DNA from 2 places in the Streptomyces sp. NPDC091682 genome. Region 2 is predicted to be linked to the other one. Evidence: riboswitches for the same ligand, from Rfam matches in the RefSeq annotation. Region 2 holds a riboswitch; the other holds the start of a gene.

What was found. Region 2 has a riboswitch for S-adenosylmethionine ahead of ACIQK6_RS14790 (aminotransferase class V-fold PLP-dependent enzyme). Riboswitches for the same ligand answer to the same signal wherever they lie in the genome.
Positions count from the first base shown of each region.
Region 1: it holds a riboswitch for S-adenosylmethionine, as region 2 does, so the genes downstream of both, thrC (threonine synthase) here and ACIQK6_RS14790 (aminotransferase class V-fold PLP-dependent enzyme) in region 2, are expected to answer to the same signal.

Region 1 covers NZ_JBIVTH010000007.1:338,991-354,182, reverse strand. Annotated here, with positions in the region: gene ACIQK6_RS19050 (Scr1 family TA system antitoxin-like transcriptional regulator) at 1-275, shown strand, start outside; gene ACIQK6_RS19045 (DUF397 domain-containing protein) at 259-513, shown strand; gene ACIQK6_RS19040 (S8 family peptidase) at 518-1,699, opposite strand; gene ACIQK6_RS19035 (protease inhibitor I9 family protein) at 2,065-2,412, shown strand; gene ACIQK6_RS19030 (hypothetical protein) at 2,458-2,841, shown strand; gene ACIQK6_RS19025 (S8 family peptidase) at 2,860-4,053, opposite strand; gene ACIQK6_RS19020 (protease inhibitor I9 family protein) at 4,341-4,718, shown strand; gene ACIQK6_RS19015 (PQQ-binding-like beta-propeller repeat protein) at 4,773-6,197, opposite strand; gene ACIQK6_RS19010 (Uma2 family endonuclease) at 6,305-6,628, shown strand; gene ACIQK6_RS19005 (phosphoribosylanthranilate isomerase) at 6,776-7,375, opposite strand; gene ACIQK6_RS19000 (Uma2 family endonuclease) at 7,587-8,084, shown strand; gene ACIQK6_RS18995 (helix-turn-helix domain-containing protein) at 8,124-8,459, shown strand; gene groL (chaperonin GroEL) at 8,556-10,178, opposite strand; gene ACIQK6_RS18985 (cold-shock protein) at 10,504-10,710, opposite strand; gene ACIQK6_RS18980 (MoaD/ThiS family protein) at 11,136-11,414, opposite strand; gene thrC (threonine synthase) at 11,451-12,725, opposite strand; SAM riboswitch class I at 12,743-12,900, opposite strand; gene ACIQK6_RS18970 (glucosyl-3-phosphoglycerate synthase) at 13,085-14,035, shown strand; gene ACIQK6_RS18965 (trehalose-6-phosphate synthase) at 14,082-15,192, shown strand, end outside.
Region 2 covers NZ_JBIVTH010000005.1:358,088-373,279, forward strand. Annotated here, with positions in the region: gene ACIQK6_RS14745 (GMC oxidoreductase) at 1-600, opposite strand, end outside; gene ACIQK6_RS14750 (glycosyltransferase family 4 protein) at 756-1,898, opposite strand; gene ACIQK6_RS14755 (hypothetical protein) at 1,922-3,037, opposite strand; gene ACIQK6_RS14760 (NlpC/P60 family protein) at 3,120-4,178, opposite strand; gene ACIQK6_RS14765 (NlpC/P60 family protein) at 4,419-5,447, opposite strand; gene ACIQK6_RS14770 (NYN domain-containing protein) at 5,701-7,065, opposite strand; gene ACIQK6_RS14775 (hypothetical protein) at 7,106-7,345, opposite strand; gene ACIQK6_RS14780 (rhomboid family intramembrane serine protease) at 7,470-8,204, shown strand; gene ACIQK6_RS14785 (Lrp/AsnC ligand binding domain-containing protein) at 8,201-8,482, shown strand; gene ACIQK6_RS14790 (aminotransferase class V-fold PLP-dependent enzyme) at 9,267-10,655, opposite strand; SAM riboswitch class IV at 10,878-10,994, opposite strand; gene trpD (anthranilate phosphoribosyltransferase) at 11,086-12,150, opposite strand; gene ACIQK6_RS14800 (ubiquinol-cytochrome c reductase cytochrome b subunit) at 12,315-13,940, opposite strand; gene ACIQK6_RS14805 (Rieske 2Fe-2S domain-containing protein) at 13,937-14,992, opposite strand; gene ACIQK6_RS14810 (c-type cytochrome) at 14,989-15,192, opposite strand, start outside.

The DNA.
Region 1 (15,192 bases), on a different contig from region 2:
TCCGTGCACGCCGGATCTTCGTGCAGGTACTGCCGTTCAGTGCAGGAGCACATTCGTCCATGGGCGGCACCCTGAAGCTGATGACCTTCGAGGACGCTCCTCCTCTGGCATATGTCCAAGGCAACGCCATAGGGGTGCTTCTGGACGATCCGGCAACCGTGGCACGCCATTCGCTGACCTACGATCTCCTCACGGCCGGCGCGCTGTCACCCAGCGAATCGCTGGCTTTGATCGAGTCCGTGGCGGAGGATTACGAACATGACCAGCACGCCTGAGTACGACCTGTCAGCAGCCACGTGGCTGAAGTCCAGCTACAGCGGCGGCAGCGGCGGCGACTGCCTGGAGATGGCCACCTGGCGGAAGTCGACGTACAGCGACGGCACTGGCGGCGACTGCCTCGAAGTGGCCGACGGCCACCCCCACCTCGTCCCCGTGAGGGACTCCAAGCAGCCCGAAGGCCCGCACGTGGTGTTCCACGCGCAGGCCTGGGCCCGGTTCGTCGGGTCGCTCTGAGCGGTCAGAGACCGTCGGTGAACAGCAGCTTGTTCGGGCTGTCGGCGCTAAGGTTCTGGACGATGTCCTTCGTGGACACCTCGTCCAGGAAGTCCGTCACCTCCGCCGGCAGCGCGTTCGGGTGCTCCGACTTGTAGAGCGCGGCCACACCGGTGACGTGCGGCGCGGCCATGGACGTACCGTCCAGGGCCACGCTGCCGCCGCCCAGACGCGCCGAGATGATGTCCTTGCCGGGGGCGTAGAGGTCCAGGCAGGTGCCCCAGTTCGAGAAGTCGGTCTCCTCGTCGAAGCGGTTCGTCGCGCCGACCGTCACCACGCGCTCGGCGGAGGCGGGCGAGACCCGGCAGGCGTCGATGTTGTCGTTGCCCGCCGCGATGACCGGCAGCACGCCCCGGTCGGACACGGCGGTCGCGGCCGCGTTGACCGCTTCGAGCCGGCCGCCGCCCAGCGAGGCGTTCAGGACGGCCGGCTGCCGGATGTTGTTGGCCACCCAGTCGAAGCCCGCGATGATGCCCGCCCAGGAACCCCGGTTGTCACAGCCGAGGACCCGGACGCTGACCAGGGTCACCTTGCGCGCCACGCCGAAGGTCGAACCGCCGACCGTGCCCGCGACGTGCGTGCCGTGGCCGTTGCAGTCCCCGCCGTTGAGGCCGCCCCCGATCGCGTCGAAGCCCGGCCGTGCACGGCCCTCGAAATCGGGGTGCCGGTAGTCGATGCCGCTGTCGACGATGTACGCCGTCACGCCCTGCCCACTGCGGTTGGCGCTGAAGTTGCCGTCCAGCGGCAGGAACCGCTGGTCGATGCGGTCCAGGCCCCAGGAGTTGGAGGGCGACTTGGTCCCGACCCCCTTCACGGGGGTCGGCGGCACGGTCACCGTCGCATCCTGCGTCACGGACGCCACACCGGCCGTCCCACGGACGGTCTTCAGCTGCTCCGCCGTGAGGGACGCCGCGAAGCCGTTGATCGTCTTGGTGTAGGTGAACTTCGCCGTCAGGCCCAGCCGCTTCGCGAACGCCGCCGGGGCCACCTTCTTGTCGAGGCTGACGATGTAGCTGCCCGAGATGGCGTTCGCGGACGTGTGGAGCGGCGCCGGGGTCGGCTCCGGGGCCGCGGCGGAGGCCGTACCGGCCGCGACGGGAGTGACGGTGAGGAGGACAGCGGTGGCCAGACGTGCGAGCAGACGCATGGAAGGAGCTCCCTGACGTGCTTGGAAGGTCGGCGTGGAAGAGCCGCCCCCGCGATCTGGAGTCCTCCGCGGGTGCGGCCCCCCTTTGCATCGGGCACCTCCTCGGCGCGGCTTGAACCTCCGCCGCCACCTGGCCGATCGTCCGATCGCCACGTCGACATGGCCTGTCGCGTACGCTGCAGAAAGGGTTAGTCCCTTGCGCCGCCCGGGCCGCAGCCCGCTCCGCCCCACCCCCGGAAACTCGTGCGAGATTCACCCGTACGTCCGCCCCCCACATCAGGGAGCGCGCGGCCGGTGCCCGCCGTGCATCCGCCACACCCCCGGGCGTCGTTGACCGGCCCCGCCGCCCGTGATCGCCTCGGACCATGCGCAACCGCCTGAAGCGAGTCCTGCCCGCGGCCGTCACCGCACTGGCCGCCGTCGCCACGCCCGCGGCCGCGGCCACCACCGACGTGCCGGAACCCGTACCGCACACGGCCCCCGCCGACCACGCCACGTACGTCGTCACCGTGCGGGAGGGCGTCGACCCGGCCGAGGTGGCCGAGCGCGTCGGCGTCACCCCGGTCCACGTCTACCGCACCGTCCTGCACGGCTTCTCCGCCCGGCTCAGCCCCGCCCAGGTCGAGGCCCTGCGCGAGATGCCGGACGTCGAGACCGTGGAGGAGGACAGGGGGGCCACCGGCTTCGGCACCGGCACCGGCACCGGCTTCTGAGGCCCGGACTCCCCGGCCCGACAGGGGGCCGGGGAGACTGGGTTCATGCAACTGCCCACCGAAGTCGTGACCGGTACCGCGTTGATCGAGGTGGTACGGATATCCGCCCTCCCGACCGAGGCGGGCGCCCCGTACCCGGGCAGGCCGGTCGCCCACTGGTCGGGGGACGAGGTGACCGACGCCCTCGCGCTCATCGGGACCCTGCCCGGCAGCGGGCAGCACCGGTGCGGCTTCGCACCCGGATGGAGCGTGCGCGCCTACGACGACTCCCTCGAACCGGTCCTGATGGAGGCCGCGTTCTGCTTCAGCTGCCACGAGGTGCGCATGCACGGACCGGCCGTCCCGCCCGCCCTCGCCAAACAGTTCTTCGACGCGGACGCCCCGCAGGCCGCCGCTCTCCTCGCCCGGTTCCGCGCGGCGGGGGCGTGAGCCGGGCGCGGGCCCGGATCAGAGCCCGCCGGTGAAGAGCAGGCGGTTCGGGGTGAGCGGGCTGACACCGCTCAGGACGTCCTTGGTGGACCTGTCCTTGAGGAAATCGGCGACGGCTTGCGGAGCCGCCGTCGGGTTCGCGGCCTTGTAGAGGGCCGCGACACCGGTCACGTGCGGCGCGGCCATCGAGGTGCCGCTGTGGGAGATGCTGCCGCCGTCGAGCTGGGCGGAGACGATGTCCTCGCCCGGCGCGTAGAGGGAGACGCACTCGCCGTGGTTGGAGAAGGAGCTCTCCTCGTCGGACCGGTCGCTCGCCGCCACCGTGAAGGCCTTCGGCGCGGAGGCCGGGGAGACCAGGCAGGCGTCCTTCGCGGAGTTGCCCGCCGCCACGATCGGCAGCACACCCGCGTCGGTGACCGCGTTGGCGGAGTTGTTCACCGCTTCGGACCTGTCCCCGCCCAAGGAGACGTTCAGGACCGCCGGCTGCCGGGCGTTCCTGGCCACCCAGTCCAGGCCCGCGATGATCCCGGAGAAGGTGCCCGTGCCGTCGCAGCTGAGAACGCGGACGCTGACCACGTTGGCCCGGCGCGCCACTCCGTACGTCTGTCCGGCGACCGTGCCCGCGACGTGCGTGCCGTGGCCGTTGCAGTCCTGGCCGTCGCGCCCGCCGTCGACGGCGTCGAAGCCGAAGGCGGCACGGGTGCCGGCCGGCCCGCCGAACTCGCTGTGCTGGTAGTCGATGCCGGTGTCGAGGATGTAGGCGGTCACGCCGGCGCCGTCGCCCGCGACGGTGAAGTCGTTGTCCAGCGGCAGCTTCTCCTGGTCGATCCGGTCCAGGCCCCACGAGTTCGCCGGGACCCGGGTGCCGGTCACGGTGCTCGGCCGCGGGACGGGCCGGACCGTCGCGTCCTCCTCCACCGAGGCCACCCCCGGGCTGTTGCGGACGGTCGTCAGCTGGAGCGGGGTCAGCGGGACGGCGAAGCCGTTGAGCGCCGAGGTGTAGACGAACGAGGGCTCCAGGCCCAGCTCCTGCGCGGCCCCGGCCGCGTCCACCCCCTTCTCCAACGTCACGATGTACTCGCCAGGCACCGGGTTGGCGGCGGTCTTCAGCGGCGCCGGGGTCGGCTCCGGGGCCGCGGCGGAGGCCGTACCAGCGGCGACCGGGGGGACGGTGAGGAGGGCGGCGGCGGCCAGGCGGGCGAGCAGGCGCATGGAAGGAACTCCCTGACGGGTGGCGGGAAGGCACGGGGGAGCCGCCGCCCTCACGGACGGCACCGGGTGCTCCTGCGAGGGCGGCCCCCAGCTCCATCGGTGCCACCTCTCGGCGGGTTGAATCACCGGCTCACCTGGTTGTCCGTCGGGTGGGCGCGTCGACGCGGCCAGATCACCCGTACGGCCCGCCCCCGGACCAGGGAGCGCACGGCCGGTGCGCCGCCCGTGCCCCCGCCACACCCGCGGGCGTCGTTGACCGGTCCCGCCGCCCGTGATGGCCTCGGGCCATGCGCATCCGCCTGAGCCGAGCCCTGCCCGTGGCCGTCGCCGTACTGGCCGCCGTCGCCGCCCTGCCCGTCGCCGCGGCCACCGCCGAGGTGCGGGAACCCGTACCGCACACGGCCCCCGCCGCCGACCACGCCACGTACATCGTCACCGTGCGGGAAGACAGCGACCCGGCCGAGGTGGCGGACCGGGTCGGCGCCACCCCGATGCACATCTACCGCGCCGTCCTGCACGGCTTCTCCGCCCGGCTCAGCCCCGAACAGGTCGAGGCCCTGCGCGAGATGCCCGACGTCGAGTACGTCGAGGCGGACGGCCGGGCCACCGGGGACGGCGCCTTCGGCAACGGCCAGTACGGGAGGTGGGGGCTCTCGGACGCGTGACCGGGGGGCGGGTCGTGCGCGTACGGCCGCGCCGCGCTCGGTACGCGCCGACCGTCACCAGCCGAAGACCGGGTCGATGTCGAAGAGGGGCGGCAGCAGGCCCTTGCGGTCCAGGTTGACGAAGACGTACGAGCCGGGCGGCCCGGGATAGAACGCGAACCGCTCGCCCAGGGGCAGGTCGCGCAGGACCGTGGGGACCGCCCTGCGCCCGCCGTCGCCCAGGCCGCGGTGGGTGAGGTACGTCCACCAGCGGTCCGAGGTCACCACGCCGACCTCGCCCGGGCCGGTCGGGGCCAGCCCGTGGACCTCGTCGTCGCCGACGCCCGCGTGCCACAGCAGCCGGCCGTCGGTGAGGGAGTAGGCGGACACGCCGTTCCCCTCCCCCTGCTTCACCGCGGTGACCAGCAGGTCTCCGGTCAGCACCGGCGACGGCTCGGACAGCAGGTCCCCGTCCGGACCCGAGGCGGGTATCGAGCCCCGCACACGGCCCGTGTCGTCGAGCAGCAGCACCCCGTCCATGCCCTTCTCGGCGGTCTCCGTGACGCGCAGGACCGGCGGGACGGCGGACAACACCCGCACCTCGCGCAGCCGGCTCGCCGTCGGCAGCGCGCTCTGCCAGACGCGGGTCCCCGTACGGGCGTCGACGGCCGTGATCCGGGCGGCGTCGCCGCACTCCTCCACGTAGAGGGCGCGTTGGTCCGAGCCGTCGACGGCCTTCACCGTGCAGTCGGCCGGGACCGGGACCCGCCAGAGCTCCTGGCCGCCGCGCAGGTCGAGGCCGGTCACCGTGTCCCGGTCCGCTACGACGGCGCTCGGGCCCGCCGCGGCCACCAGGGCCCGGCCGGTGTCCCGGGTCCAGCGGACCCGGCCCTCGACCAGGTCCACGGCGACGACCTGCGAGCCGCACGTGCCCACGCTCTCCCCGTACGCGAGGAGGCCGGTGCCCGACGAGATCGTCCGGCTGAGCGCGCAGAGCGGCGTGCGCTCCGGGGCGGGCAGCCGCCAACCCCTGCGGCCCTCCCCGTTGTAGGCGACGAGCCCGTCCGTGCGGGCCCGTACGAGCCTTCCGGGCGCGAGCGCCCAGACGCCGACCGGGGCCGCCGCCGGATGCACCGGCTGCTGCCACCCGGACAGGTCCAGCTGCGGGCCGCGCACCTGCTCGAAGCCCGACCAGCCGGGCCCCAGCGCGGCCAGCGCCACGCAGCCTGCGATCACGCGGACGTACACCGGGGGGCGGCCGTGGCCGCGCTTCCTCGGTGTGCGCCACAGCAGCCACGCGGCGGCGGCGCACAGCGGGGCGAGGAGCGCGAGGACGCCCGTGCCGCGCGGGCAGCTGTCGATCCCGCACACGCGGACGGGGGCGTCGGCGAGCACCAGCTTCGCCAGGAGGACCAGGTACAGGGCCGCCACCGCCGCGAACGCTGCGGCGGCAGCACATGCGAGGTGTCCCAAGAGCCGCACCGGTCGCGGTCGTTCCATTTCCATGATCCCCCCGAGTGGGACCCTATCGACCGGCCGCCGCCGTTCCCGACCGGGCCCCATCCGATCGGGGGAAGCCTCCCCAAAGACGACGTCAGGGCGCGCATATGCCCCTAGCCTGTGCCCCGTTCGTACCGGACGGAGGCGAGTGGGCCGACCCGAAGGGCGTGCTGATGGTCCTGGAGGTGACCTCCCACGACGCGGACACCGACCGGCGGGACCGGAAGGAGAAGCGGGACGGGTACGCGGCGGCCGGGATCCCGGTCCACCTGCTCATCGACCGGGAAAGCTGCACGCTGACGGTCCACAGCGATCCCGAAGACGGCTCGTACCGCGACAGCCCCTCCCTCCCGGACGGGGCCTCCGTCACGGTCCCCGCCCCGGTGGACATCACCCTCGACACCGAACCCCTCAAGGAGTTCGCCCGGTGACGCCGACCCGGTGCCGGGTAGGCGGTCAGAGCGCGGAGCCCCCGGTGGCGTCGACCACGCGCCCGGTCACCCGGCGCGCGGCGGCGGAGCCGGGGCTGCCGAGCCCCGCCCGGAGGGCACGATTTCCGTAACGATCGATACGGAAAACTAGGCGCGGGCCGCCGCGATGAAGGCGCGGATCAGGTCGGGGTCCTTCACGCCGCGCTCGCGCTCCACCCCGCTGGACACGTCCACGCCCCACGCCCCGGTGGCCGCGAGCGCCTCCCCCACGTTGCCCGGGTTCAGCCCGCCGGCGAGCAGCCAGCGCCCCTCGGGCGCGGCGAAGTCCGCCGCACCCCAGTTCCACGGCTTGCCGGAGCCCGGGTCGGGCGCGTCCAGCAACAGCAGGTCCTCGCCGTACTCACCGCAGCACTCCACGCGCTCGGCGGTGGCCCGCAGCAGGGTCCGGCCCTCGGCCCGCAGCGCCGCGAAGTCCTCGGGCCCCTCCTCGCCGTGCAGCTGCACGCCCCGCACACCGCTCTCCTCGGCGAACCGCCGCACTTCCGCCACCGACTGCCCCCGGAAGACGCCCACGGTGAGCACCCCGGCGGGCACCCGTGCGGCGAGCTCCCGCGCGGTGGCGGCGTCCACGGTCCGCGGGCTCCCGGGCGCGAAGACGAACCCGACGGCGTCCGCCCCGGCGGCCACGGCCACGTCGACGTCGTGCGCGGTCTTGAGTCCGCAGATCTTGACGAAGAGATCGCTCATGCGACCAGTCAACCAAACCCGCCGCACCCACGGGTGGCACGTCCCATAGGCCGGGCACGGCGGCCCCGCCGTCGCTAGCCTGGGACGAGGCACACACCCACGGCACGGCACGCCCCGGAGGACGACGGTGACGACCATGATCGAACGGGCCACACCCATAGGGACTCTGTCGCCGCCAACGTTCGAAACACTCCTGCGCACCGTCGAGGAGATGGACACGCCAGACGGCTTCAAGGCCGAGCTCATCCGGGGGAAGATCGTCGTGTCGCCGTTTTCCGCGCTGCGCTACCTGCGTCCCATGCGCGCGCTTCGCAAGCAGATCGAGGCGCACGCGCCCAAGGGGCACTTCGCGGAGACGTCGCCCTTCCTCTTCAGCTTCCCGACAGCGGAGCGCGCCTACGGCCCCGACCTCTTCGTCGCGGACGAGGCCTCTTTCGGCGAAGAGGGCCGCCACGCGGACGGGGCGGCCTTGTCGCTGGTCGCCGAGTTCACCTCCCTGTCGACCAAGGACGCCGACTGGAACGAGAAGCTCGACGTCTACGGACGCCTCGTACCGGTCTACCTGGTCGTCGACATGCAGGACTCGGAGATCACCTGCTTCTGGGACCCCTCCCCGCACGGGTACCGCTCCCGTACGACGGTGTCCTTCGGCGAGCCCCTGCACGTCCCGGAACCGTTCGACTTCGCGATCGACACCACCGGCTTCTGACCGGCCGGAACGCCGGATCCCGGACGAAAGGGGCCCGTCATGAACCACACCCGCTGGAAGCTGACCCGCGAGAAGACGGCCGCACAGGGGTACGTCGAGTCGGCCGAGGTGCGGGCCGAGCGAGCTGAGATCCGGCTGGCCATGGCGTTCGCCAAGGCCGTCTACGAGCGGCGCAAGGCGCTGGGCCTGTCCCAGGCCCAGTTGGCCGAGCGGGCCGGGCTCACGCAGGCGAAGGTCTCCCGGGTGGAGGGCGCCGACGCGGTGCCCACGCTGCCGCTACTGCGCCGCCTCGCTCACGCCTTGGACGCGGGTCTGACCATCGCCCTCGACGAAGACCGCGAAGAGGTCACCTTCATCGCACACCCCGCCGCCTGAGACCCCGTCCGGGAAACGCCCGAGGGCGGCACCCCCGTGGGGGTGCCGCCCTCGTTCGAGAACAGCCGATCAACCAGTGGCCGGAGCCGGGGTCGATCAGAAGTCCATGTCACCGCCCGGCATGCCGCCGCCCGCGGGGGCACCGGCCTTCTCGGGCTTGTCGGCGATGACGGCCTCGGTCGTCAGGAACAGCGCGGCGATCGACGCGGCGTTCTGCAGCGCGGAGCGCGTGACCTTCGCCGGGTCGATGATGCCCTCGGCGATCATGTCGACGTACTCGCCGGACGCGGCGTTCAGGCCGTGACCGATCGGCAGGTTGCGCACCTTCTCGACGACGACGCCACCCTCGAGACCACCGTTGACGGCGATCTGCTTGAGCGGGGCCTCCAGGGCGAGCTTCACGGCGTTGGCGCCGGTCGCCTCGTCACCCTCGAGCTCCAGCTTCTCGAAGACCGCGGAGGCCTGCAGCAGGGCCACGCCACCACCGGCGACGATGCCCTCCTCGACGGCCGCCTTCGCGTTGCGAACGGCGTCCTCGATGCGGTGCTTGCGCTCCTTGAGCTCGACCTCGGTCGCGGCACCGGCCTTGATGACGGCCACGCCGCCGGCCAGCTTCGCGAGGCGCTCCTGGAGCTTCTCGCGGTCGTAGTCCGAGTCGGAGTTCTCGATCTCGGCGCGGATCTGGTTCACGCGGCCCTGGACCTGGTCGCTGTCACCGGCACCGTCGACGATGGTGGTCTCGTCCTTGGTGATGACGACCTTGCGGGCGCGGCCGAGCAGGTCGAGACCGGCGTTCTCCAGCTTGAGGCCGACCTCCTCGGAGATGACCGTGCCGCCCGTGAGGATGGCGATGTCACCGAGCATGGCCTTGCGACGGTCACCGAAGCCCGGGGCCTTGACGGCGACGGACTTGAAGGTGCCGCGGATCTTGTTGACGACGAGGGTGGAGAGCGCCTCGCCCTCGACGTCCTCGGCGATGATCAGCAGCGGCTTGCCGGACTGCATGACCTTCTCCAGGAGCGGCAGCAGGTCCTTGACCGAGCCGATCTTGGAGTTGACGATCAGGATGTACGGGTCGTCGAGGGACGACTCCATGCGCTCCATGTCGGTGGCGAAGTACGCCGAGATGTAGCCCTTGTCGAAGCGCATGCCCTCGGTGAGCTCCAGCTCCAGACCGAAGGTCTGGGACTCCTCGACGGTGATGACGCCTTCCTTGCCGACCTTGTCCATGGCCTCGGCGATGAGCTCGCCGATCTGGGTGTCGGCGGCGGAGATGGAGGCCGTAGAAGCGATCTGCTCCTTGGTCTCGACATCCTTCGCCTGGGCGAGCAGGGCGGCGGAGACGGCCTCGACGGCCTTCTCGATACCGCGCTTGAGGGCCATCGGGTTCGCACCCGCGGCCACGTTGCGCAGGCCCTCGCGGACGAGCGCCTGGGCGAGAACGGTGGCGGTGGTCGTACCGTCGCCGGCGACGTCGTCCGTCTTCTTGGCGACTTCCTTGACCAGCTCGGCGCCGATCTTCTCGTACGGGTCCTCGAGCTCGATCTCCTTGGCGATGGAAACACCATCGTTGGTGATCGTGGGGGCGCCCCACTTCTTCTCAAGGACGACGTTGCGACCCTTGGGGCCAAGGGTGACCTTGACGGCGTCGGCGAGCTGGTTCATCCCACGCTCGAGGCCGCGGCGGGCCTCCTCGTCGAACGCAATGATCTTGGCCATCTGAAGTGGTCCTCCCGGACAGCGGTGGATTGCTCCTGGACCGCGCCCGCGCCCGCGACGGACGGCCTGCGTGCCCGACGGTTCCTTCCCGCCGGACCCTGCGGGCCTCACCGACCCGGTCCTCGTTCAGTAGCACTCTCAACCGGAGAGTGCTAACGCCAATGATTAGCACTCGACCCCTCCGAGTGCAAGCGGCTTGCGCTGTTACCGGGCCACTACCGGGCACACCACGAGGGGCCCCCATCCCGTGTCCAGGATGTGGGCCCCTCGTGTGTGTTCCAGGTCTTCACTGAAGACCGTGCGTCGGTGGTCGATCGCTCCAGGACTAGCCGAGTGCGAGCTTGACCATGTCCGCCTGCGGACCCTTCTGGCCCTGCGAGATCTCGAACTCGACCCGCTGACCCTCTTCAAGGGTGCGGTACCCGTCCATCTGGATGGCGCTGTAGTGGACGAACACATCCGCACCACCGTCGACCGCGATGAAGCCGTAGCCCTTCTCCGCGTTGAACCACTTGACGGTGCCCTGAGCCATGCCTAACTCCCCTATTACTGGCCCTTGCGCAGGAACGCACTTCACGATCCCGGGTCAGAACTTGCGTCGGAACGCGTCGACCGAGGCTGAATGTATCTGCGCGGATGCTGTCTGCAACAGGTCAATCCGATGAGAAATCTAGACACCGAGAAACATTGAAATAGAGTGAAAATTTGCCATACTCCCGGGCAACTCGGGCCTGACATATCTCGCCAAAGCCCCATACCGCACTCGCATGTTGGCTCGATGTCGACCCTTGCGCGGCCCGTTCATATGCAGGGGGCAAGAACAGCGGAGGGGACTTCCCCAACCCTACCGTGCCCAATCAAGCAGAATTGCCCCCTCCGCTTTAGCGGAGGGGGCAATTTCGTTTTGCGCGTGTCACCGGAGCGGTGACCGGGGGGATCCGGTGGGGATCCGGGGAATCAGCAACCGCCGGCGACGGCCGGAATGATCGAGACGCCGGCGCCGTCCGGCGTCGCCGCCTGCAGCCCGCCCTCGAAGCGCACGTCGTCGTCGTTGACGTAGACGTTCACGAAGCGGCGCAGCTTGCCCTGGTCGTCCAGGACCCGCGCGGCGATGCCCGGGTGGTTCTTCTCCAGGGACTCGATGACCTCGGCGAGGGTCGCGCCCTCGGCCGGGACCTCGGAGACGCCGCCGGTGTAGGTGCGCAGGATGGTGGGGATGCGGACGTTGACGCTCATGGCGCTACTGCCTTTCCGGGTGCAGGAGGAAGAGGATCAGGCGAGGCCGGCGGCGCGGAACGCGTCCAGGCTCGGGCGGATGGTGGCGGTCTGCCCGCTGTCCGCGGCCACCGCCTCCAGGGTCTTGAGGCCGTCACCGGTGTTGAGGACGACGGTGGTGAGCGTCGGGTCGAGCTGCCCGCCCTCGATGAGCTTCTTCGTCACGCCGACGGTCACGCCGCCCGCGGTCTCGGCGAAGATGCCCTCGGTCTGCGCGAGGAGCTTGATGGCCTCGACGACCTGCTCGTCGTTGACGTCCTCGACGAAACCGCCGGTGCGGCGGGCGATGTCCAGGACGTACGGGCCGTCCGCCGGGTTGCCGATCGCGAGGGACTTCGCGATGGTGTTCGGCTTCTGCGGGCGGACCACGTCGTGACCGGCCTTGAAGGCGGTGGACACCGGGGAGCAGCCCTCGGCCTGGGCGCCGAAGATCTTGTACGGCTTGTCCTCGACGAGGCCGAGCTTGATGAGCTCCTGCAGACCCTTGTCGATCTTCGTCAGCTGCGAGCCGGACGCGATCGGGATCACGATCTGGTCGGGCAGCTGCCAGCCGAGCTGCTCGCAGATCTCGTAGGCGAGGGTCTTGGAGCCCTCGCCGTAGTACGGACGCAGGTTGACGTTGACGAAGCCCCAGCCCTCGCCCAGCGGATCGCCGATGAGCTCGGAGCAGAAGCGGTTGACGTCGTCGTAGTTGCCCTCGATGCCGACCAGGTCACCGCCGTACACACCGGCCATGACGACCTTGCCCTGCTCCAGGTCGTGCGGGATGAACACGCAGGAGCGGAAGCCGGCCCGGGCGGCCGCGGCGCCGACGGCGCCGGCCAGGTTGCCGGTCGAGGAGCAGGACAGGGTGGTGAAGCCGAAGGCGCGGGCGGCCTCGACGGCGATGGCCACGACGCGGTCCTTGAAGGAGTGCGTCGGGTTGCCGGAGTCGTCCTTGACGTAGAGCTTGCCGGTGATGCCCAGCTCCTTGGCCAGGTTGGCCGCGTCCACGAGCTTGGTGAAGCCGGGGTTCAGGCTGGGCTTGGACGCCACGTCCGCGGGGACGGGCAGCAGCGGCGCGTAGCGCCAGATGTTGTTGGGACCGGCCTCGATCGCGGCGCGCAGGGCCTCGGGGTCGCCGGTCGGCAGGTCGTAGGCGACTTCCAGCGGTCCGAAGCATTCGGCGCACGCGAAGATGGGGCCGAGCTCGAAACGGGTACCGCACTCGCGACAGGAAAGGCCGGTGGCGGGTCCGAGATCAACAGAGGTGGCGACAGTCTGTGCAGCCATGATGGCGAGGCCCTTTCTCCTCATCTTCCCCATGGCGCACTTCGCCATGAGACGGAATTGGCACCTTCCCTAGCCGGGGACCTCGCTGACGAGCGCTGACGCGCGATCGCGAGAACCGACTGGAGGGTTGCCGGGGCTTCAACGGGCCGTGTCCCTCTGCCCCTCTGGATGAGCGGTATGGCACCGGCACACGCGCTCTATGGCGCGCCGGTGCGTTTGTGCGCGGGACCCCCGGCATGCGGTGGTCCTTCGCGTTGTTCAAGACTGTAACCGAAGGCTCGCGCGACTGAGACAGGCGTCCGAACCGCGAGATGGATCACATAAGGGCGAATATCGCCGACACGCAGGGAGTGCTGAGGGTGCTGGAAGAGGTGGAGCGATGGCTGGCCGACCGCTCCTGGTCCGCCGCCGACCGACCGCTCGACCAGCTGCTCGACCGGAAACGGGCGGCCGGGACCACGGTCAGCGTGGTGCTGCCCGCGCTGGACGAAGAGGCGACGGTCGGCGCGATCGTCGAGGTCATCCGGCGTGAGCTGATCGAGGGACTCCCGTTCCCCCTGGTGGACGAGCTGGTCGTCATCGACTCGGGCTCCGCCGACCGGACCGCGGAGGTCGCGGCGAAGGCTGGGGCCCGGGTGGTGCACCGCGACGAGATCCTGCCCCGCGTGCCGGCACTGCCCGGGAAGGGCGAGGTGCTGTGGCGCTCGCTGCTGGCCACCGACGGGGACGTCGTCTGCTTCGTCGACGCCGACCTGCGGGACTTCTCCGCCGCCTTCGTCTCCGGCATCGTCGGCCCGCTGCTGACCGACCCCGACGTGCAGTTCGTCAAGGCGATGTACGACCGGCCGCTGGGGGACACCCCGGGCCAGGGCGGCCGGGTCACCGAGCTGGTCGCCCGCCCGCTCCTCAACCTCCACTGGCCGCAGCTGGCCGGCTTCGTGCAGCCGCTGGGCGGCGAGTACGCCGTACGCCGCTCCCTGCTGGAGCAGCTGCCGTTCCCCGTCGGCTACGGCGTCGAGCTGGGCCTGCTGGTCGACGCGCTGCACACGGTCGGGCTGGACGCGCTGGCCCAGGTGGACGTGGGCGTACGGCTCCACCGCCACCAGGACGGGCAGGCGCTGGGCCGGATGGCCGCGGCGATCTACCGCACCGCCCAGGTCCGGCTCTCGCGCGGGCACCTCGTACGACCGGAACTCACGCAGTTCGAGCGCGGGCCGGAGGGCTTCCGGCCGCGGACGTACCCGGTGGACACGGAGGAGCGACCGCCGATGGCGGGCATCGAGGAGTACGCACTGCGTCGCGTGGCGTGAGCGAACGTACGGTTTGAGCGGGTGCGGGCCGGGCTAGGTTGGCGGCATGGCTTCCCAGGTGCTCGTCGCCGCGAACCGCGGCCCCCTCTCCTACGCGCTCGCCGAGGACGGGACGCTCAGCGCCCGGCGCGGCGGGGGCGGTCTCGTCTCCGGACTCTCCACGGCCCTCGCCGAGCAGCCGGAGGCGCTGTGGATCTGCGCGGCGCTGTCGGACGCGGACCGGGAAGCGGTCCGCCGGGGCGCGTCCGAGCCGGGCGTCCGGATGTTGGATATCGATCCCACGATGTATGACGACGCATACAACGGAATCGCCAATTCTGTGCTGTGGTTCACACATCACCACCTCTACGACATCCCGCGCGAACCGGTCTTCGACGCCGAGTTCCACCGGCGGTGGGGGTCGTACCGGCGCTACAACCGGGCCTTCGCGCAAGCCCTCGCGGACGAGGCGGCGGAGGGCGCCCGCGTTCTGGTGCAGGACTACCACCTGGCGCTGGTTCCGGGGCAGTTGCGCGAGCTGCGGCCGGATCTGAAGATCGCGCACTTCACGCACACGCCGTGGGCGTCGGCGCCCTTCATGGACATGCTCCCGGACACCGTCCGCAAGGAGCTGGTGTGGGGGATGCTGGGGGCGGACCTGCTGGGCTTCCACACCTCGAAGTGGGCGAACGGCTTCATCGACGGCGCGGACATCGACGACGCGAGCGGCATCGCGAGGGGCGAGAAGCCGGCCGGTGTGAGGCACAAGAAGAGCGGCGCCGAGAAACGGTTCACGCGGGTGTCCAGGTATCCCCTCGGAGTGGACGACGCCGAGCTGCGGGAACTGGCGCACCGGCCCGGGGTCGACGACAAACTGGCGCAGCTGCGGGCCGAGGTCGGAGACCTGAAGACGATCGTCCGCGTGGACCGCACGGAACTGTCGAAGAACATCCTGCGCGGCCTGCTGGCCTACCGGGAGCTCCTGACCCACTTCCCCGAATGGCGGGGCCGAGTGGTCCACCTGGCGTCGGCGTACCCGTCGCGGCAGGACCTGAGGGTGTACCGGGACTACACGCAGTCGGTGCGGGATCTGGCGGCGGAGATCAACGCGGAGTTCGGTACGGCGGAGTGGCAGCCGGTGCTGGTGTCGGTGAAGGACGACTTCGAACGCTCGCTGG
Region 2 (15,192 bases):
GGTGGATTCGAACCAGGCCGGGTCGATGTCGTTGACCCCGAGCATGGCGCGGGCGCGGGGGTAGTAGGTGCCGTACATCTCGTCGGCGTCGACCTGGGGCAGCACCTCGGAGAAGTACGAGCGGCGGGGCGTCGGGGCCATGCCTCCGTTGACGAGCGATCCGCCGCCGACCCCCCGGCCGACGTAGACGGACATGTCGCCGTAGTTCACGCGGTCGAGGACGCCGGGGTAGGGGCTGATGTCCCGGTTGACCACGTCGAGCCAGAGGAACTGGGCGAGCGGGGCCTCGGTGCGGTTGCGGAACCACATGGAGCGCTGGTCGGGCGCGGAGGTGGAGGGGAAGACCTTGCCGTCGGCCCCAAGGGTGTCCCAGAGCCGGCCCATCTCCAGCACGACGGTGCGTACGCCCGCCTGCCCGAGCCGCAGGGCGGCGACGGCGGAGCCGTAGCCGGAGCCGACGACGATGGCGGGGGCGTACTGGGCGGCGGCGGGCTCCACGGCCGCGGCGGAGGCCGCCCCGATCCGGGTGAAGCCGAGCGCGGCGGCGGTCGAGAGGGCGCCGAGTCCCAGTAGTTGACGGCGCGTCAGGTTGGATGTCATGGCCGCATCATGGGCGGAATCCGGCCGTCCGCCCAGACGCGGTATTGACAGACATCTGAGGAACAGTCAGGCGTGGCTACGCAGCCGGTCAGGTGCGGCTCCGCTGGTCGGGGGTCCGGGAGCAGAGCCCCCGGCAGCGGCGCCGCACCCGGCGATCAGAGCAGCTCGCGCAGCCGTTCCGCCAGGAGGTCCCAGCGCCAGCGGTCCTCGACCCACGCACGGCCGGCCGCGCCCATCCGCGCGCGCAGTTCGGGATCCTTCAGCAGGGTGACGATCCGGTCCGCCGCGTCCTCGGGGGATCCGCCCCGTACGACCCAGCCCGTTTCGCCGTCCAGCACGGCGTCCGGCGCCCCGCCGGAGTCGCCCGCGATCACCGGCAGGCCCGTCGCCGAGGCCTCCAGGTAGACGATGCCGAGCCCCTCCACGTCCAGCCCGCCCCGGCGGGTCCGGCACGGCATGGCGAAGACGTCGCCCGCGCCGTAGTGGGCCGCGAGTTCCGACCACGGGACGGCACCGGTGAAGACGACGGAGTCCGAGACCCCGGTGGAGACGGCCAGCTCCCGCAGGTCCGCCTCGTAGGGCCCGCCGCCCACGATCAGCAGCACCGCGTCCGGCACCGCCGCCAGGATCTGCGGCATCGCCTCGATCAGCGTGTCCTGCCCCTTGCGCGGCACCAGCCGGGAGACGCACACGACCACCGGCCGGTCCGTCAGCCCGAGCCGGGCCCGGACCTCCGCCCCGCCCGATCCGGGGTGGAAGGTCTTCTCGTCCACCCCCGGCGGGAGTTGCACCATCCGGGCCGCCGCCCGGTCCGTCACCGCCGAGGCGATCCGCGAGCGCGTGTACTCCCCCAGGTAGGTCAGCGTGTCGGTGCCCTCGCCGATCCGGCGCAGCAACTGCCGCGCGGCCGGCAGCTGGGCCCAGCCCGCCTCGTGCCCGTGGGTCGTCGCCACGATCCGCCGCGCACCCGCCCGCCGCAGCGCCGGGCCCATCAGCCCGAGCGGGGCCGCCGCCCCGAACCACACGGACTCGCATCCGTGTTCGCGCAGCAGGCCCACCGCCCGCCGCGTCACGCGCGGGGTCGGCAGCAGCATCGTCGTACGGTCGCGGACCACCTGGAACGGCTGCTCCGCGTCGAAGGCCGCGGTGGCCTCGCGGCCCTCCGCGCTGTGCTTCCAGGTGGAGGCGTAGACGACGATCCGGTCGGGATCCAGCCGTAGCGCCATGTTGTGCAGGAAGGCCTGGATGCCGCCCGGTCGCGGCGGGAAGTCGTTGGTCACGATCAGCGTCTTGTGCATCGCTGCCAACGTACCGGACGCCCTCAGCGGAACTCCGCGCGCAGGGCCTCCTGCCAGTCCTCCGTCAAAGCGTCCGGGTCCACTCCGAGGGCGCCCCGAACCGCCACCGGCCACGGTTCGCGCCCCGCCCGCCCGTACAGGTCCACGAGCGCCGCCTCGCCCCATCGGTCCGCGATCAGCCGGCAGGCCAGCCAGGCGCCCTCGTACGCCCGGGCCAGCGCCTCCGGGTCGCCGCCGAAGGCGAAGTCCTCCGCCCGGGGCAGCTCGCCGGGCACCTCGCCCCGCCGCAGGGCCCGGGCCAGCGCAGGAGCGGCCCGCTCCGGGGTGGCCGCGGTGCCGCGGTAGCCGGCCCAGTCCGCGAAGCCCTCGGAGAGCCACAGCGGGGTGGTGGCGGTGGTCGCCGCCCGAGTGGCCACATGGGTGACCTCGTGGGTCAGGATGACCCCGCGGCCCGCCGGGCTGAGCTCGGCCCACCCCTGCGGGTTCACGACGACCCGGTCGGCGGGGGCGGGGGCCGCGCCCACCCGGCCCGTCGTGACGGCCCCCATGCCCCGGTACTCGGCCGCCGGGCGGCCCAGCAGCTCCGCCATCCGCTCCAGGGATCCGGGGACCAGCACCACGGCCCGGCCCGCCCAGAGCTCCGGCCAGGCGGCGCTCACCGCGGGCACCGCCCGGTCGGCCTCCGCCGCGATCGCGGACAACGTCCCCGCATCCTGCCCGACGCCCAGCACCAGCGAGCGCGACCCGCGGACCACCGCCACCGGGCCCTGGTCCCACAGCTGCGGCAACGCGCCCGGCGCGGCCCGGTCCCCGGTGACGTGCCACCGCCCGCCGTCCCGGGTCAGGCGCACCTCGCGCGCCGACCCGGCGGCGGCCGCGTCGTAGCCGGTGAGCCGGTAGTGCAGCTCCGCCCGGACGGTGGCTCCGGCACCGTCCCGCCGGACCTCGGAGACCTCGTACGCCCAGCCCTCCAGCGGGATCCCGGCGAGCCCCGCGGGCGGCGTCCTCGACCAGTCGGCAACCGCCTCCCGGACGTCCCGCTCCGCGGCGTCCCGAGGGGCGGGCGCGCCGCACCCGGCGAGCAGCACGCTCAGCAGGAGCGGCAGCACGCGTACGGGGCACCGGCGGACGGGGAACATCCGACGATCGTACGCACGGGTGCGCTCGGGGGTGCCCTGCCGATCGGGCCGGGCCTGACCGGCGCTACTTTGACGACAGGGCCTAGGGCCGGGTCACCGAGGAGATCGGCATCATCCCCACGGGGTCGTAGCGGACCCGGGCCCCGGGGTAGGGGGCGTGCACCACCTGGCCGTTGCCGACGTACATGCCGACGTGGCTGGCGTCCGAGCGGTACGTCACCAGGTCGCCCGGGCGGGCCTGCGACAGCGGCACCTGCCGGCCCGCGTGCCGCTGGGCCTGCGAGGTGCGCGGCAGCGAGACCCCGGCCTGCCGGTACGACCAGACCATCAGCCCGGAGCAGTCGAAGCTGCTGGGCCCGGTGGAACCCCACACGTACGGCCGGCCGACCGCGGCCCGGGCCGCCATCACGGCGGCCGCGGCGCGTCCGGAGGAGGGTCCGAAAGAGGACAGCTCGGGCAACCCCTCGGGGCGGCCCGCGGAGCGCGAGGAGCGTTCGTAGTCGGCCCGCTCCCCGGAGGGCATGGCGTTGAGCAGGCGCCGGGCGGCCGCGAGCTTCGCGGTGACGGCGCTCTTGTGCCGGGCCACGTCGGAGCGCAGGGCGTCGAGTTCGGCGAGTTTGCGGGAGGCCTCCCGGCGCTCCTGGCCGAGTTCGCGCTGCTCCTCGCGGAGTTCGTCGAGCTGGCGGGCCTGGCGGCTGGTCAGCCGGTCGAGGGCCGCGGCGCGCTCGAGGTACCCGTCGGGATCCTCCGACAGCATCAGGCCGACGGCGGGGTCGATGCCGCCGCCGCGGTACTGGGCCCCGGCGAAGGAGCCGAGGACGCCCCGCAGGGTGTTGATGCGCTCCTGGCCGCGGGCCACCGCGTCCTGGGCCCGGTTGACCTCGACGCGGAGCCGGTCGGCCTTCTCGCCCGCCTCGTTGAAGCGCTCGGTGGCCTGCTCGGCCTCCTCGAAGAGGCGGTCGACCTGGGCGCTGATGCCGGTTCTCGCCCCGCCGCCGGGTTCGTACGGGAGGCCGGCGGCCGCGTTCGCGGGTACGCCCGTCATGGCGACCGCGGCGGTGGCCGCGGCGGCGGCGGTGAGGACGGTGATCTTCGTGTTCCGGTCGAGGCTGCCGAGCCCGGCCCGGCGATGGGACGCCACGTGAAACCGCTCCCTTCCGCTGTGCGGGGCCCGGGTCCGCCCTCCGTGGACGGCCGTGTACCGGGTTCCGCGCTGGCAGACAGTAGCGGCGCGACCACGCACCGACCAACGACCGTCGGCGGGCACACATGCCGACGCCCCGCAGGAGACGCAGGTCACCGGCGGGGCGTGTGGTCAGAGGGGGGCCGCGGAATTCGCCCGGATGGGCGGCGTACGGCCCGTCCCGGACCGCGGAGCGGATCAGCCGACCCGGACGCCGAACTGGAACGGCATGTTGTCCATGGACTCGTACTTGATGCCGCTGCGCGGGTTCGAGGCGTGCAGCGTCATGTTGTTGCCGGCGTAGAGGCCGACGTGGTGCAGGTCGCCGTAGAAGAAGACCAGGTCACCGGGCTGGAGCTGGCTGCGGCCGATGCGGGTGCCGTCGTTCACCTGGGTGAAGGTGGTGCGGCTGATGTTGACGCCGGCCTGCTTGTAGGCCCACTGCGTCAGCCCGGAGCAGTCGTAGACGGTGGGGCCGGTACCGCCGGACTGGTAGGTGAAGCCTAGCTTCGTCTTGGCGGCTTCGAGGGCGGCTCCGGCACGACCGGAGGCCTTGACGTTGCCGAGGTCGACGCGCTGGCTGTCGGCGCGGCTGGCGCGCGTCTCCTCGTCCTTGAGCGCCGCGCGCTCCTGCGTGGTCAGGGTGTTGAGCAGGGCCTGGGCCGCGGCGAGCTTCTCGGTGGAGACCTTCTTCTTCTCGCCGAGCTCCTTGCGGGTGGCGTCGAGGTCCGCGAGCTTGCCGGCGGCCTCCTGGCGCTGCTGCGCGAGGGTCCGCTGCTTGTCCTGGATCCGCTGGACCCCCTCGACCTGCTTGGCGCTCAGGTGCTCCAGGGAGGAGGCCTTGTCGAGGTAGCCGTCAGGGTCCTCGGAGAGGAGGAGCGCGAGGGAGGGGTCGATGCCGCCGCTGCGGTACTGGGCGCTGGCCATCGAACCGAGCGTGCTGCGGAGGTCGTTGAGCTCGCCCTGGCCGCGCGCGACCTGGTCCTGCAGCTGGCTTATCTCCTTCTCCAGCTTGTCCTGGCGCTCCTTGGCCCCGTTGAACTTCTCGGTGGCCTGCTCCGCCTCTTCGTAGAGCGCGTCGACCTGGCTCTTGACCTCGTCCTTGCTCGGCTTCGCCGGCGCGGCGGAGGCGCTCTGCGCGGTGAGGGCGACGGCTGCGGCCGCGACCGAGGTGAGCACGGTCACACGAGCGCGGTTCGGCTGCTTGGGTCGACGGTGGGACGCCACGAAGGCGATCTCCTTCTTCCTGGGAGCCGCCGAAGAACGCAACTCGGCAGCACCTCCGCCGCCACCCCGAATGAGTGATCTACCGCACGAAGGTTTGAGCAGACCCTAGTGACCCATCTGTGATCAGTTCAAATCCTGTCGAGAAAAAACTCACCCCTCGACCAGGTTCTTTACCCACAGCGCACGCTCCGTGCAGGTCACTTGACGGTCCGTCCTCCGCGAGTCCCCTCAATTCGGGCATTGTGGCGAGGAGTTACGAAACGCGCGAAAGCCGCTTCAGCAACAATGCGGACGCCACGGGCCGCGCACCCGCCTTGGCCACCCCGTCGGCGACCTCCCGGTCCGTGGAGACCACGACCACCGGCCGGCCGGGCGGCTCCGCACGCACCAACTGGCGGATCAGCTCGTCCGCCGTCACCCCGGCCTTGGAGAACAGCACCCGCACCCCGCGCGGCGGCGCAAGCAGCACCGGGGCCGCCAGTTCCGCCCCGTCGAAGACACAGGTCATCTCCGCACCCGTCTGCGCGGCCAACATGGACAAACCACCCAGGAGCCGCAGCCGCTGCTTCTCCAGCGGCATCGTCGGATAGCCCGTCTTGGTCACGTTGTAACCGTCGACCACCAGATGCGCCTGGGGCAGCGCCAACAACTGGTCCAGCAGGGCCGGATCGGTCTCCGAGAGGGCCCGCGCCGCAATGTCCTTCGGCGTCATCCGGCCCGGCTCCACCGCCTCCACCGTGTCGGCCGGCCGCGTCGAGACCGGCGGCAGGGCCAGCTCCCGGCGCAGCCCCTGGGCCGCGTCCAACACGGTGTCCAGCAGCAGCCTCAGCCGCATGTCCTCGATGCTGCGCCCCTCGCGCGTGGCCCGGCGCGAGGTCTCCAACGCCGCTTCCACCTCCGCGAGACGGGCCTTGAGCCGGCGGGTCTCGCTCTCGGCCGCGGCCACCCGGGCAGCCGCGTCACCGCGGATCCCGTCGATCTCCGCATTCACCTTGCGCAGGGCAGCGTCACCCCGCTTGACGTCGCTGAGGGCGCTCCGCAGCTTGCGCTGAAGCGATTCCGCTTCCTTGCGGGCCGCGTCCAGCTCGACCCGAACCTGCTCCCCGCCCGTGCGCTGGAGGTCCCGCGCGTGGGTCAGCTCCTCGCGCAACCTCTCCAGCTCGCGCCGGGTCTCCTCGCCGACCCGCTCGGCGTCGGCGCGCTGCGCCTCCTCGCCCGCGGCGGCCACCAGCTTGACCCAACCGGCCGGCCGCAGGACGAAGGCGGCCGCCGCCACGTCCAGCGGATCCGCGGCGGCCGGGGGCGCGCCGGCCTCCAGCGCCGCGGCCAGATCTGCCTGCGCCTCGCGCAACTTCTCGGCGACCCGGCTGCGGAACACGGCGTCGGTCTCGACCGCCGCGGCCATGGCATTGCCGGCGAACTTGGCGCGCCGGGTCGGGGTGAACCGGGCGTACTGACGCAGCTGCGCCGGGAGGTCCGCGACCGTCAGTGCGCCGAAGGCGTCCGAGACGAGCGCGACGACCCGGCGCCGCACGCCTTCCGGCAGCGGGTGGTCGAGCGCCTCGGCGGCGTCGCCGGCCGCGTCGGCCGGCTCAGCGCCGCTTGCTGGCTCCACAATCCGTCACCCCTACCGTGATCTTCCTGTGGGTGCGTCTCCGTCAGGAGTCCGCGCCCGGCCTGTCCACGAGCTCGATCTGGTCCACCGCGTTGCACCAGCGGCAGCGGACCGACTCGATGGTCTCATTGACCACCTCGCGCTCCTCGACCTTGGGCTCCCCGGCGAGGTCCAGGTGGACGTACTCCACGACCTTCGACGAACGGGTCACGTCGAAGCGCGTGAGATTGCCGCACAGGGTGCAGCGCCACCGGGTGGTGTCGGTCGGCAGGGGAACCGTCATCAGGCCGCTCTCTCCTTCGTAGCTGATTCAATTAAAGCCGCCCGCGCCGCCGTATGCGTCGTCCTACGGACCGCAGCTCGTAACCCTACGGCCTGCCACCGCTTCAGGTGGGTCCCCTTACGTCATGCTCTGTCACATGATCGTAAAGTGGCGGGCCGTTCGCGAGGCCGCCCGGGGACCGGTGGTCACCCATGCGCTGATCGCGGGCTGCGCCGTGGCGTTCGTACTCGGACCGGCCTCGGGACTCAACCCGGCCTACGGGACGGGGGAAGAGCTGCTGGCCGCCGGGACGGCCCACTTCCGGCGCTGGGGCGTGGTCCCGGACGAGCTCTTCACGGACGGCCCGCGCGCCTGGCTGACCCCGCTGACCGCGCTGTTCGTCCACGGCAGCTGGCTCCACCTGCTCGGAAACATGCTCTTCCTCTACGTCTTTGGCGCAATGGCGGAGGAACGGATGGGCCGCCCGGCGTTCCTCGTCTTCTACCTCTGTGCGGGGTACCTGGCGATGGCGGCGTACGCGGCGGCCAACGCGGGCTCCCCGCAGACGCTGATCGGGGCCTCCGGTGCCATCTCGGCGGTGCTGGGCGCCTTCCTCTTCCTGCTCCCGCGCGCGCGGGTGACGAGCCTGTTCCCGTTCCTCTTCTTCCTGCCGCTGCGGTTCCCGGCGTGGATGGTGCTGCTCTTCTGGTTCGCCCTCCAATGGCTGGCGGCGCAGCGCGCGGAGAGCGGCCCCGGGGTGGCCTACCTCGCCCACCTGGTGGGCTTCTCGCTCGGCTTCCTCTACGCGTGGGCCCGCTACCGGGGTACGACTAGAGTGAGTCGACCAGCGACGGCCACCGAGGGAGACAGCCAGCCGTGATCACCGCGATCGTGCTCATCAAGACCAGCGTGGACCGGATCCCCGAGATCGCCGAGGCCATCGCCGCCCTCGAGAACGTCAGCGAGGTCTACTCCGTCACGGGGACGTACGACCTGATCGCGCTGGTCCGCGTGGCCCGCCACGAGAACCTGGCGGACATCATCCCCGGCCGCATCAGCAAGATCCCGGGCGTCGAGGCGACGGACACCCACGTGGCCTTCCGCACGTACTCCCAGCACGACCTGGAAGCGGCGTTCGCCATCGGCCTGGACGCGTAGCGCCTCCGGCGCGGTCTGCGGTCCGGTCCGGCCGGATCCCCACCGGGCCGTTGCCCTGCGGGCCTGCTCGGTGGTGTCCGGCGGGTCCGGATCCTCGCCGGGCGCTGCCCGGACCCGCGCCGTTGCCCTGCGGGCTGCTTGGTCGTGTTGCTGCCGTCTGCCGGGCGCTGCCCGGACCCGCGCCTCAAACGCCGGCGGGGCTGAATGGGCGGGCCCGCGCCTCGGCGGGTGGGCGGGCTTGTCGGCACGGGTCGGTCCGGGGGGCCGTGGTGGGGTGTCTCCTCGGCTCGGCGCGTGCGGGCATGTCTCGGCTGTGCCCGGTGGTAGCGCCTCGTCCTGCGGGGACACCCCACCACGTCCCCCCTCCCCTCAGCAGCACAACCCCACAGGGAAGCCCCCACTCACCCGTTGACAGTGCAGGCCCACCGGGAAAGGGGTCAGTCACCCGTTGGCGGTGCCGGTTCATGGGGAGGTGGGGGGACAAGGTTGGGCTGTCGAAGCCCTACCGTGGGGCGGGGACACGGCGGAGTGTCCCCGCAGGACGAGCGCGCAACCCAGGCCGAACGGCAGAACCACGGCCGCCTGGCGCGAGCCGAGGAGACACTTCGGCGGGGCACCGCCCCACACCACCCAGCCCCGCCGGCGATTGAGGCGAACCACCTCGGCACGAGGCAACGTGCCACCGAACCGCAAAACCGCCGAGCCCCCCGCAGGGGACCCGGCGAACCACCTCGGCACGACGCAACGTGCCACCGAACCGCAAAACCGCCGAGCCGACCGCCGGTCATACCGCCGGGACGCAGCGGCCTTCCTCCGTGCGGTACTGCCACTTGGCGCCGTCCGCCACGAGTTCCTTCACCGCGCCGACGAAGCGCTCCACGTGCTCGTCGGGGGTGCCGGCGCCGAAGCTGACGCGGATCGCGTTCAGCGAGCGCTCGCCCGGCGCCGCCTCCGGGGCTCCGCATTCGCCCTGGGCCTGCGGCTCGCTGCCGAGCAGGGTGCGGACCAGCGGGTGGGCGCAGAACAGGCCGTCACGTACGCCGATCCCGTACTCGGCGGACAGCGCGGCGGCGAAGTGAGAGCTGTTCCAGCCGTCCACCACGAAGGAGATGACGCCGACCCGCGGGGCGTCGTCCCCGAAGAGGGAGAGGATCCGGACCGCGGGGACCTCCGCCAGGCCCTCCCGGACCTTCTCGATGAGGTGCTGCTCGCGGGCGACGAGGTTCCCGAAGCCGGCCTCGGTCAGGGCCTTGCAGGCCGAGGCGATGGAGTAGACGCCGATGACGTTCGGGGAGCCGGCCTCGTGGCGGGCCGCGGTGGTGTGCCACTCGACGTCCACGCCGCCGTCCTCGCGCCGGGCCACCGTGCGGGAGGCTCCGCCGCCCGCGAGGTAGGGGTCGGCCTGCTGGAGCCAATCGGCGCGCCCGGCGAGCACGCCCGAGCCGAAGGGCGCGTAGAGCTTGTGCCCGGAGAAGGCGACCCAGTCGACGTCCAGCTCCTGTACAGAGACGGGGTGGTGCGGGGCCAGTTGGGCGGCGTCCAGCACGATGCGCGCGCCGTGGGCGTGCGCGGCGGCGGCGAGTTCCTTGACCGGCCACAGTTCTCCGGTGACGTTGGAGGCTCCGGTGACGCAGACCAGGGCCGGGCCGTAGGGGTCGCGGTCGGCCAGCGCCCGCTCCAGGGTGGCGACGGCCTCGGCCGGGGTGCGCGGCGCGTTGAGGTAGGTGACCTGGGCGTTGGTCCACGGCAGCAGCGAGGCGTGGTGCTCGGACTCGAAGACGAACACCTGGCAGTCGGCGGGGAGCACGGCGGCGAGCAGGTTCAGCGAGTCGGTGGTGGACCGGGTGAAGACGACCTGGTCGGTGGGGCGGCAGTCGAGGAACTCGGCGACGGTGACCCGGCTCTGCTCGAAGAGGTCGGTGGAGAGCTGCGAGAGGTACCCGGCGCCGCGGTGCACGCTGCCGTAGTACGGGGCGTACGCGGCCACGTCGTCCCAGACGCGCTGCAGGGCGGGGGCGCTGGCCGCGTAGTCGAGGGCCGCGTAGGTGACCTCGCCGCCGGTGACGAGGGGGACGGTGACGTCCCGGCCGAGGACCGCGAGCGGCTCGGCACAGGCGGGGTCGACGGTGGCTGCGGTGGCGGTGGCGACGGCGGCGTTCAGGGATGCGGACATGGCGGTATCTCCCGGCAGGCAGGGCTGAATGGCTTCGGTGTGCCCGTACGCGGGTAGGGCGCTGCGGCCGTCCGGGGTACGGGAGGGTCCTCGGATCGCACGGGGCGGGGGTACGCGGAAGTGACCCTGGTCCGAGGGTGAAGTGGGGGCGGAGTCGCCCTATCGCATTCGCTTGCTCACGGAAAAAGCTCCTCGAGAAGACCAGGACCCCTGGTGTCGAGGGATCCGCGCTTGCCGTAGGCCTTGTTGCCTACGACCTGGTCATCACCCGGGGCACCCCGCCACGGAAGGAGGGTTGCCGGACAGCAAGCCGGGGCCTAAACGCTGTCACTCGTGACCTGGTGTGCATCCTGCCACATGATCGCGGGTACGCAAGACCCCGGTCCGCATGGTGGACCGGGGTCATCGTTTTCGCGTCGTTCCCGCGCGCCTAGACGTTGCTGGCCGTCACCCAGCGTTCCAGGGCGGCCCGGGCCGCACCCGAGTCGATGGACTCCGCCGCGCGGGTGATTCCGGCCGCGATCTGCTCCTCCAGGGTGCCCGGACCGGGGTCGAGGGCCACCAGGGCCGCCGCCGAGTTCAGCAGGACGGCGTCGCGGACCGGGCCGGTCTCGCCGGCCAGCAGGCGGCGGGCCACGTCCGCGTTGTACGAGGGGTCCCCGCCGGCCAGGGCGGAGACGTCGACCAGGGAGATGCCCACGTCACGGGGGTCGAAGGCCTGCTCGGAGACCTTGCCGTCGCGGACCCACCAGACGCGCGAGGTCGACGTCGTGGTCAGTTCGTCCAAGCCGTCGTCACCGCGGAAGACCAGCGCGGACGAGCCCCGCTCGGCGAGCACGCCCGCGATGATCGGGGCCATCCGGGGGTCGGCCACGCCGGTCGCCTGGGCGCGCACCCGGGCCGGGTTGGTCAGCGGGCCCAGCGCGTTGAAGAAGGTCCGGATGCCCAGTTCCTTGCGGGCCGCGGCCACGTGGCGCAGTGCGGGGTGGAACTTCACGGCGAAGCAGAAGGTGATGCCGGCCTCTTCGGCGACCTCCACGACCCGTTCCCGGCTCAGGTGGAGGTTCACCCCGAGCTTCTCCAGGACGTCCGAGGAGCCGCTCGCGGAGGACGCGGCCCGGTTGCCGTGCTTGACGACCTTGGCGCCGGTCCCGGCCACGACGACGGCCGACATCGTGGAGATGTTCACCGTTTTGGCCCCGTCGCCGCCGGTGCCGACGATGTCCACCGTGCGGCCCGGCACCTCGATCAGGTTGGCGTGCGCGTACATAGCCCGTACGAGGCCGTTGATCTCCTCGACCGTCTCTCCCTTGGCCCGCAGCGCGACCGTGAAGCCGGCGATCTGGGCGTCGGTGGCCTCCCCCCGCATGATCCGGTCCATGGCCCAGGCGGTGTCCTCCGCGCGCAGGTCCTGGCCGGTCAACAGGGCGTCGAGAACGCCCGGCCAGCCACGGGCCGCCACGCTGTCGCCGCCTGCCGGGGTCGCAACGTTCATGGTCCGCTCCTGCTGTCGGTGGAGGATTCCACGTCTGATCGGTCAGGGTTCAGCCTATCCAGCCCCGGTTACGGCAAAGAGCCCCGTCCAGACACTGGACGGGGCTCTCGCCGTGGCGACACCAGGACTGACCGGAATCAGTCCCTCATGCGTTCATGCGGGGATCAGTGGTGGCCGTGGCCGGACTGGATCTCCTGGTACTCCTCCACCGTGGGCTTCGGGATCTGGTTGCCCTCGGCGTAGAAGCCCTTGCTGAGCTTCGCGCGCAGCTTCTCGGTGGCCTTCACCTTGCGCTCGACACCGTTCTCGTCGACCGTCGGGCCGATCTCGTACGGCTTGTACTGCTCGTGCGCGGTGAGGGTGTGCAGCTTGCCCTGCGGGAGCGGCTCGTGGACCTCGACGAACTCACCGTGCGGCAGACGCTTGATGATGCCGGTCTCGCGACCGTGCAGCACCTTGTCGTGGTCCCGGCGCTGGAGGCCGAGGCAGATCCGCTTGGTGACGATGAAGGCGAGGACCGGGACGACGAAGAAGCCGATCCGGACGAACCAGGTGATCGAGTTGATCGACAGGTGGAAGTACTGGGCGAACATGTCGTTGCCGCCGCCGATGAGGAGCACGATGTACTCCGCGATCCAGGCGACACCGAAGGCCGTACGGGTCGGGACGTTGCGCGGGCGGTCCAGGATGTGGTGCTCGCGCTTGTCGCCGGTGACCCAGGACTCGATGAACGGCCAGACGGCGATCGCGCCGAGCACCAGCGGGAAGAGCAGCAGCGGGATGAACACGCCCAGGACGAGCGTGTGGCCCCACATGTTGATCTCCCAGCCGGGCATGGCTCGGATCAGGCCTTCCGGCATACCCATGTACCAGTCGGGCTGCGCACCGGTGGACACGTGGTCCGGGCGGTACGGGCCGAGCGCCCAGATCGGGTTGATCGAGGCGACGGCCGCGACGGCCGCGATGACACCGAAGACCAGGAAGAAGAAGCCTCCGGCCTTGGCCATGTAGACCGGCAGCAGCGGCATGCCGACGACGTTGTTGTTCGTCTTGCCGGGGCCCGCGAACTGGGTGTGCTTGTGGTAGAAGACCAGGATCAGGTGGGCCACGAGCAGGCCCATCATGATGCCGGGCAGCAGCAGGATGTGCACCGAGTAGAACCGCGCGACGAAGTCGCCGCCCGGGAACTCCCCGCCGAACAGGAACATCGACAGGTACGTGCCGACGACCGGGACGGACAGGATGGCGCCCTGCATGAAGCGGACACCGGTACCCGAGAGCAGGTCGTCCGGCAGCGAGTAACCGGTGAAGCCGGTGAACATGCCGAGGACCAGCAGCAGGAAGCCGAAGATCCAGTTGACCTCACGGGGCTTGCGGAACGCGCCGGTGAAGAAGACGCGCATCATGTGCACGACCATCGCCGCGACGAAGATCAGCGCCGCCCAGTGGTGGATCTGACGGATCAGCAGGCCACCGCGGACGTCGAAGCTGATGTCCAGCGTCGAGGCGAAGGCCTCGGACATCATGACGCCCTGCATCGGCACGTACGAGCCGTGGTACACGACCTCGTTCATGCTCGGGTGGAAGAACAGCGTCAGGTACACACCCGTGAGGATGATGATGATGAAGCTGTAGAGGCAGATCTCACCGAGCATGAAGGACCAGTGGTCCGGGAAGATCTTGCGCATGTTGGCCTTGGCGAGGCTGTAGATGCCCAGGCGGCCGTCCGCCCAGTCCGCTACGCGCTCGCCGGCCGGCGCTTTGCGCTCGTTGTTCTCGCTGGTGCTCATCCGCGCTCCCAGAATGCAGGACCGACGGGCTCTTCGAAGTCGCCGAGCGCTTCGAGGAAGCCTTCGTCATTCACGCCGATCCGCAGCTGCGGAAGCGCGTGACCGGCCGGGCCGAAGATGACACGGGCGCCGTCGGAGAGGTCGAAGGTGGACTGGTGGCACGGGCAGAGCACGTGGTGCGTCTGCTGCTCGTACAGGCTGATCGGGCAGCCGACGTGGGTACAGATCTTGGAGTAGGCCACGATCCCGTCGTGGGACCACTCCAGTTCCTTCTTGTCCTTGATGTCCTCCGGCTGAATGCGGACGATCATCAGGGCGGCCTTGGCGATCTGGACCTGGAAGTCGTGCTGCTCCTCCTCCAGGCCTTCCGGCATGGCGAAGGTGAGCGAACCGACGTACACGTCCTCGGGACGCAGCGGCTCCATCGTGTTCTGGTTGATGAGCAGCTTGCCCTTGGCCCACAGGGTCTTGCGCAGCTTGTCCTCGGGCAGCGGGCCCAGGTCGCGCATGATCATGACGGCGGACAGCGGCAGCATGGCCAGCGCGCCCAGCATCGTGTTGCGGATCAGGGGACGTCGGCCGATGCCGGACTCGTTCGCGCCGTCGGCGAAGTCCTGCAGGACCTGCGCCTTGACCTCGGCCGGAGCGGCGATCTCGTGGCGCTCGGCGGCGACCTCGACGTCGGACATCAGGGTGCGGGCCCAGTGAACCGCGCCCGCGCCGATGCAGAAGAGGGCCACGCCCAGGGTCATGCCCAGGGAGAAGTTGAGCGCGCTGACCTTCCCGATGGGGAAGATGTAGACGATCTTGTCGACCGGGAAGATCACGTAGGACGCGATGAAGGCGATCGTCGCCAGCATCGACAGCGTGAAGAGCATCGCGACGGTGCGCTCGGAGCGCTTCGCCGCCCGCTCGTCGATGTCCTGGATGCGCGGCTTGTGGACCGGCAGGCCCGGGTCGGCGAACGGGTCGTCCGCGACCGCTACGCCGTGGTGGGCGTCGCCCTGCTCGCTCGGCAGGTGCTTGTCTTCGGGAATCTCTTGGCTACTCATGACTTCTTGGCCTTAGCGGTGTGGGCCGCGACCCAGACGGCGACAGCGATCAGCGCACCCAGGGCGAAGATCCAGCCGAACAGACCCTCGGAGACGGGGCCGAGGCCACCGAGCTTCAGGCCGCCGGGGCTGGTCGACTTCTCGCCGTTCACGTTCTGGAGGTACGCGATGATGTCCTTCTTCTGCTTCTCCGGCATGGT